DNA from 2 places in the Pectobacterium aroidearum genome. Region 1 is predicted to be linked to the other one. Evidence: predicted binding sites of a transcription regulator. Region 1 holds the regulator's gene; the other holds the start of a gene.
What was found. The regulator ArgR, encoded in region 1, controls arginine synthesis, uptake and breakdown. The targets are predictions, from matches to a motif close to ANTGAATAAAAATACANT.
Positions count from the first base shown of each region.

Region 2: a site for ArgR is predicted at 1,555-1,572, ahead of argA (amino-acid N-acetyltransferase). Genes of this name have one in related genera too.

Region 1 covers NZ_CP166097.1:4,377,369-4,381,037, reverse strand. The annotation lists gene dnaG (DNA primase) at 1-37, opposite strand, end outside; gene rpsU (30S ribosomal protein S21) at 191-406, opposite strand; gene tsaD (tRNA (adenosine(37)-N6)-threonylcarbamoyltransferase complex transferase subunit TsaD) at 634-1,647, shown strand; gene argR (transcriptional regulator ArgR) at 1,745-2,215, opposite strand; gene mdh (malate dehydrogenase) at 2,686-3,624, shown strand.
Region 2 covers NZ_CP166097.1:3,994,396-3,998,064, reverse strand. The annotation lists gene AB8809_RS18090 (L-talarate/galactarate dehydratase) at 1-133, shown strand, start outside; gene argA (amino-acid N-acetyltransferase) at 197-1,540, opposite strand; gene amiC (N-acetylmuramoyl-L-alanine amidase AmiC) at 1,799-3,043, shown strand; tRNA gene AB8809_RS18075 (tRNA-Met) at 3,179-3,255, opposite strand; tRNA gene AB8809_RS18070 (tRNA-Met) at 3,311-3,387, opposite strand; tRNA gene AB8809_RS18065 (tRNA-Met) at 3,449-3,525, opposite strand.

The DNA.
Region 1 (3,669 bases):
GGTCATTAATAAATACGCGTGGGATTCGTCCAGCCATAAGCCCCTGATGTATATCTTTCTGTAAGGTGGTTACATTGGATATAGCTTATAAACGACAACAAGCCGCGCTTCCTTACGGAAAGCACGGCCTTCGTATGCAACTGCTAAGTCTGCGGATTAATCACGCGTTGGAGGGAAACCCTCCTGAAAATTAATACAGACGAGTGCGGCGTGCGTTTTCTCGAGCCAATTTCTTCGCGTGACGTTTCACTGCAGAAGCTTTAGCGCGCTTACGTTCGGTCGTTGGTTTTTCATAAAACTCACGACGACGAACTTCAGCCAGAACGCCTGCTTTTTCACAGGAACGTTTGAAGCGACGCAGAGCTACGTCGAACGGCTCGTTTTCACGTACTTTAATTACCGGCATGTGCCTCTCACCTCAATAAATTCGGTTTGCCGCTGGCCTTGTGCCAGCCTTTTCAAAATGGTGCGGAATTCTACTGCAAACGTGACGCCTTTGTAAAGCATTGTGGTGATCATAAAACACCCAACCACGGCCAGCGCAGAAATCAGGGCGCTTATGGTAGACTATCCACAGTTTGAAGCAAGCGGCATTCAACGAGCGCTTGTATCGTCATCAAAGTAGGAACAGCAATGCGCGTATTGGGTATCGAAACATCCTGTGATGAAACCGGTGTGGCCATTTATGACACAGAAACCGGTTTGCTTGCCAATCAGTTATACAGCCAGGTTAAATTACATGCCGATTACGGCGGCGTTGTGCCTGAGCTCGCCTCGCGCGATCACGTGCGTAAAACGGTGCCGCTCATTCAGGCAGCGCTGCGTGAAGCTGGGTTGCAGGCTGGCGATATCGATGGTGTGGCTTACACTGCGGGCCCCGGTTTGGTCGGCGCGTTACTGGTGGGGGCGACTGTCGGCCGCTCTCTGGCGTTTGCCTGGGATGTGCCGGCGATTCCTGTGCATCATATGGAAGGGCATTTGCTGGCACCGATGCTGGAAGATAATCCACCGGCGTTTCCCTTCGTGGCACTGCTGGTTTCTGGTGGGCATACGCAGCTCATCAGCGTGACGGGCATTGGTGAGTACCGTTTGCTGGGTGAGTCGATTGATGACGCGGCGGGTGAAGCGTTCGATAAAACGGCGAAGCTGCTGGGGCTGGATTATCCCGGTGGGCCGATGCTATCGAAAATGGCGCAGGCGGGAGATTCCCAGCGCTTTACGTTTCCGCGCCCAATGACCGATCGCCCCGGTCTGGATTTCAGCTTCTCCGGGCTAAAAACGTTTGCTGCCAATACGATTCGTAGCAACGGTGATGACGATCAAACGCGTGCTGACATTGCCCGCGCATTTGAAGATGCCGTGGTGGATACGCTGGCTATTAAGTGCCGTCGTGCGTTGGATGAAACAGGCTTTAAACGGCTGATCATGGCGGGGGGCGTAAGTGCGAACCGGACGCTGCGTCAGCGCTTAGGCGACGTGATGGCGAAACGTGGCGGCGAAGTGTTTTATGCGCGTCCTGAATTCTGTACGGATAATGGCGCGATGATTGCCTATGCGGGCAGTGTACGTCTGGCGCATGGTGCCAGTCAGACGCTGGGTGTATCCGTTCGACCACGCTGGCCGTTGGCTGAGCTGCCAGCAGTATGAGCTTTTTAGCAATAATCGCTACGTGTAGAGAGCCTATACGTAGCGAAAAATATGCAGTAAAGAAACGAGCAATGAAGAGCGGCAGTGAACGGGCGCGTTACAGCTCTTGTTCGAATAACACCAGAATCGCTTCGTAAAGCTGTTTGACGCTGAAGCCTCTTGCTGGGGTGGTGAAGATCGTGTCATCCCCCGCGATGGTGCCGAGGATTCCCTCTGACTTCCCGAGTGAATCCAACAGACGGGCGATGAGCTGCGCGGCTCCCGGGCTGGTGTGGATGACGATGACCGCATCGTTATAGTCCACGTCCAGCACAAGATTCTTCAACGGGCTGGATGTGGTAGGAACGCCGAGTTCGGCTGGGAGACAATACACCATCTCCATTTTTGCATTACGGGTGCGCACGGCGCCAAATTTCGTCAGCATGCGTGACACCTTGGATTGGTTGATATTTTCAAATCCTTCGTCTTGCAATGCCTGAACAATTTCACTTTGAGAACTGAACTTCTCTTCCTTTAACAGCGCTTTGAACGCTTTAACGAGGTCTTCTTGTTTTGTCGAATTTCGCATTCTGCACCGGATTAATTGTTATGGTTAATCCTTCTATTATGCAGTTGTGTGAATTTTTATGCAATTAAATCGCGTATAATTCCAATCTATTTCACCAGATATGTGCTAGTCGCTGTTTTCAAAAAAATTCGCCTCTTGGGGAGTCCGAAAAATGCGTCCTGCGTCACATAAAAGTAAATCAAATGTTATCAGAATGATGTTGTTTGGACGCCATCGATCGGTGTAATGTAGCGCACAGGTTAATTGCACGTGAATGAACACCGCGTTATAGCTCAATAGCTTATTAACTTTACTTACCTTTCAAACGAATGGTTGTTTTTGATTTATTATTAGAGACATAGCGTATTTTTTTGTCTCTCATGCCATTTGCAGAACGATGAGTAGACTGATCTTATCCCCATTTTTATATTCTGTTTATAACCAAATGAATTCACGGCACTTTTTTATTTTACGATAATAAGGAGTTTAGGATGAAAGTTGCAGTTCTCGGAGCAGCAGGTGGTATCGGTCAGGCACTCGCACTCCTCCTCAAAACCCAGCTTCCTTCAGGTTCAGAACTATCCCTCTACGATATCGCGCCGGTCACGCCAGGTGTTGCCGTCGATCTGAGCCACATTCCTACAGCAGTGAAGATCAAAGGCTATAGCGGTGAAGATGCTAAACCTGCGCTTGCTGGCGCGGATATCGTGCTGATCTCTGCCGGTGTGGCACGTAAGCCTGGTATGGATCGTTCCGATCTGTTCAACGTCAATGCGGGCATTGTGCGTAATCTGGTTGAGCAAATCGCGGTTACTTGCCCGAAAGCCTGTATCGGTATTATCACCAACCCAGTGAACACCACCGTTGCCATTGCAGCAGAAGTGCTGAAAAAAGCCGGCGTGTATGACAAAAACAAACTGTTCGGCGTTACCACGCTGGATATCATCCGTTCCAACACGTTTGTCGCTGAACTGAAAGGCAAACAGCCGCAGGATATTAATGTACCGGTTATCGGCGGACACTCTGGTGTGACGATTCTTCCATTGCTGTCTCAGGTTCCTGGTATCAGCTTCAGCGAGCAGGAAGTGGCCGATCTGACCAAGCGTATTCAGAATGCCGGCACCGAAGTTGTTGAAGCCAAAGCGGGTGGCGGATCGGCGACGCTGTCCATGGGTCAGGCTGCTGCACGTTTTGGTCTGTCTCTGGTTCGTGCGCTGCAAGGCGAAAGCGGTGTGGTGGAATGTGCATACGTTGAAAGCGATGGCAAACATGCCCGTTTCTTCGCTCAGCCGGTGCTGTTGGGCAAAGACGGCATTGTAGAGCGTAAAGACATCGGCACATTAAGCGCTTTTGAGCAAAACGCGCTTAGCAGCATGCTGGATACGCTGAAGCAGGATATTGAGTTAGGCGAGACGTTCATCAAGAATTAATCATTGAGATTCTTGTAATACGTGACGTTGAATAAAAAGCCGGAG
Region 2 (3,669 bases), 380 kb from region 1:
GCTTTTCAACGAGCAGCTAGAGTTGCGCGATGGGCGGATGTGGGTATCCGATCGTCTGGGGCTGGGATTTACGCTAAGTGAACAGGCAAGGAAGTGGACAACGCTAAGCTGTGAATTTGGCAAGCAGCCATAAGTTGATAAACGGTCGTGGCCGATTTTACGGTCGGCCACGAGAAGGGTTATCGAGTGGAATAGCTCAGAGATCCAGCACCAGAATCTTTGAGCGACGCTGGTAGTTATACAGCGCCTGTTTCTTCTTCGGCAGCATTTCTACTTCGGCGGGTAAAAATCCGCGTTCCTGGAACCAGTGGATGCTGTGCGTCGTCAGCACGAACAGCTTTTGCAGACCTTGCTGACGCGCCTGAGCTGCAATGCGCATCAACAGCATATCGCCGCGTGATGAACTGCGGTAATCTGGGTGAACCGCGACGCAGGCCATTTCGCCGATACTCTCTTCTGGGAACGGGTACAGCGCAGCGCAGGCGATGGTCAGGTTATCGCGTACCACGACGGTGAATTTGTCGATCTCCATTTCCAACTGCTCGCGCGAGCGTCTCACCAGAATACCTTGTTCTTCCAGCGGGCGAATCAGTTCCAGAATACCGCCGATATCATTGATGGTCGCACGGCGAACCTGCTCGGCGCTCTCCATCACGATCTGTGTACCGATACCGTCACGTGAGAACAGCTCCTGTAGCAGTGCGCCGTCGTCCTGATAGCTGATCAGATGGCTACGGCGTACACCGCTACGGCAGGCTTTGACCGCACCGCGCAGGAATCTGACGGTGCCTGAATGGTAATCGCCAGTCTGTTCGAGCGTGTCAATACGCCGCTGTGCGTCATCCGGGAACAGCTCGGAAATGATGCTGCCTTCTTCATTGGTCACGCCCTGAGATGAGCAGAAGCCGATCATCTTCTCTGCCTTCAGCTTAATGGCGAGCTGGGTCGCGACCTCTTCCGAGGTTAAATTGAAACTTTCACCTGTGACAGAAACCGCAACTGGCCCGAGCAGGACAATTGCGCCGCTATTCAACTGGCGGTGAACGGCTTCTTCATCAATACGACGAATACGGCCGCTGTGGCAGTAGTCCACGCCGTCATCCACGCCAAGCGGCTGCGCGATAATAAAATTACCGCTGACGACATTAATGTGGGCACCTTGCAGCGGCGTGTTGTTCAGGCTCATCGACAGTCGGGCCGTGATGTCCAACTGCAACATCCCCGCAGCCTGCTTGACCAATTCCAGCGTGGTGCTGTCGGTGATGCGGGTGTTTTTATGGTAGTGAGGCTCGTAGTGGTGCGTTGTCAGGTTGGCATCGATCTGGGGGCGAGCGCCATAAACGACCACCAGCTTGATCCCCAGACTGTGCAGCAGCCCGATATCATTTACGATGCTAGAGAAGTTGGCATGTTCAATGGCTTCGCCACCTAACATGATGACAAACGTTTTGCCACGGTGGGCATTGATATAGGGAACTGAATGGCGGAAGCCCTGAACCAGTTCTGTACTACGTTCCTTCACTGCGAGCCCTCTTTGCATTTTTATTCGTAATTTCTGTATTTTTATTCTTTATGACGTAAAACGCAAGAGGAAGTATTAACCAGAAAAGCGAGGTTAATGCTTCAAATTTATGATATCCGCCTGTTATAAGGCCTGCAGATGATTTTTGCATGACAGCACCGGGCAGATTCGTTAAAGTTTTTGACAATTTTTACCTTTATTCACTTTTTGATCGCTTATCCCATGTATTAGCAAACAAAAATTCAGGATAACGCACAGCAATCAGATCGGAGCGGCATGTCTCATTCGAATCATCATCTGACTCGACGACGTCTATTACAAAGCGCAGCAGCAACCTGGCTGTTAAGCGTAAGCGGTGTCGGGATGGCGGCGACCACACAGGTCGTTGCCGTGCGCGTCTGGCCATCCTCCGCCTATACCCGCGTCACACTTGAATCCAATCACCCGCTGAAATATAACCAGTTTAGTCTCAGTAACCCTGAACGTATCGTGGTGGATATTGAAAATGTTCATCTGAACAGCGTATTGAAGGAAATAGCCAGCCAGTTTCAGCAGGATAATGACCCGTTGATTAAAGAGGCGCGCATCGGCCAGTTTGATAAAAGCACGGTGCGTTTGGTGCTGGAACTCAAGCAGCAGGCGACGACCAAAGTCTTTACGCTGGGGCCGGTGGCCGAATTCAAGCATCGACTGGTACTGGATTTGTACCCTGCCGCCGGACGCTACGACAACGAAGAAGATCCGCTGCTGGCGCTGTTGGAGGATTACAACAAGGGCGAACTGGAGCGCACGTTGCCCGCAGAAGCGCCGAAAGCCGGGAAGGCAGGACGGGATCGTCCGCTGATTATTATGCTCGACCCCGGTCACGGCGGTGAAGATCCTGGTGCGATTGGCAAGAATAAAACGCGTGAGAAAGACATCGTGCTGCAAATCGCTCGCCGCCTGCGCAAGTTGATCGATAATGAATCCAACATGAAGGCATATATGACGCGCAATGAAGATGTGTTCATTCCGCTGCGCGTGCGGGTGGCGAAAGCGCGCAAGCAGCGTGCCGATCTATTCATTTCGATTCATGCGGATGCGTTTACCAATCGAGCGGCAAGAGGATCGTCGGTTTTTGCACTCTCGAAGAAAGGCGCAACCAGTACCGCCGCCAGATTTCTGGCAGAAACTCAGAACGAATCGGATTTGATCGGCGGCGTAAGCATGAGCGGCGATCGCTATCTGGATCACACCATGTTCGATTTGGTGCAGACCGTCACTATCAGCGATAGCCTGAAGTTTGGTAAAGAGATCCTGACCCGCTTAGGCAAGGTGAATCGTCTGCATAAAAACAGCGTCGATCAGGCTGGCTTTGCGGTACTGAAAGCGCCGGATATTCCTTCAGTGCTGGTTGAGACGGCTTTTATCAGTAATCTGGAGGAAGAGCGCAAGCTGCGCACCAGCCATTTCCAGCAGCAAATTGCCGAATCCATTTTTGCAGGCATTAAAGCTTACTTTGCCAGTCAGGCTCAGCAGTAGTTGATGCTGCTGATGTCATACGATGACCGCGTCTAACCGGCGCGGTTCAGAGAAAATAGATGCGCAGAAAACAAAAAAGCACCCGTTAAGGTGCTTTATCGATAAGTTCTTAATCGAACTTGAAAATAGTCTTGTTGGTTGCGGGGGCCGGATTTGAACCGACGACCTTCGGGTTATGAGCCCGACGAGCTACCAGGCTGCTCCACCCCGCGTCCGTATGACTTTCTTTACTACTTTTACTTCCCTTGATGGACGACTCACATCAATTGGTTGCGGGGGCCGGATTCGAACCGACGACCTTCGGGTTATGAGCCCGACGAGCTACCAGGCTGCTCCACCCCGCGTCCGTACTAACTTTTTTACTACTGACTATTTTACTTCTCTTGATGGACGACTCACATCAATTGGTTGCGGGGGCCGGATTTGAACCGACGACCTTCGGGTTATGAGCCCGACGAGCTACCAGGCTGCTCCACCCCGCGTCCGTGGATGCGCACTATACTCTCCATGAGTATTGATGCAACCTATTTCTATAAAAAGCGCGGTATTTGGCTGTCAGGTGATTGATTTACCGCCTTATAGGTTGTTTTGTGACCGCAATATGGTGCTGAGTGGAAACCCCACCT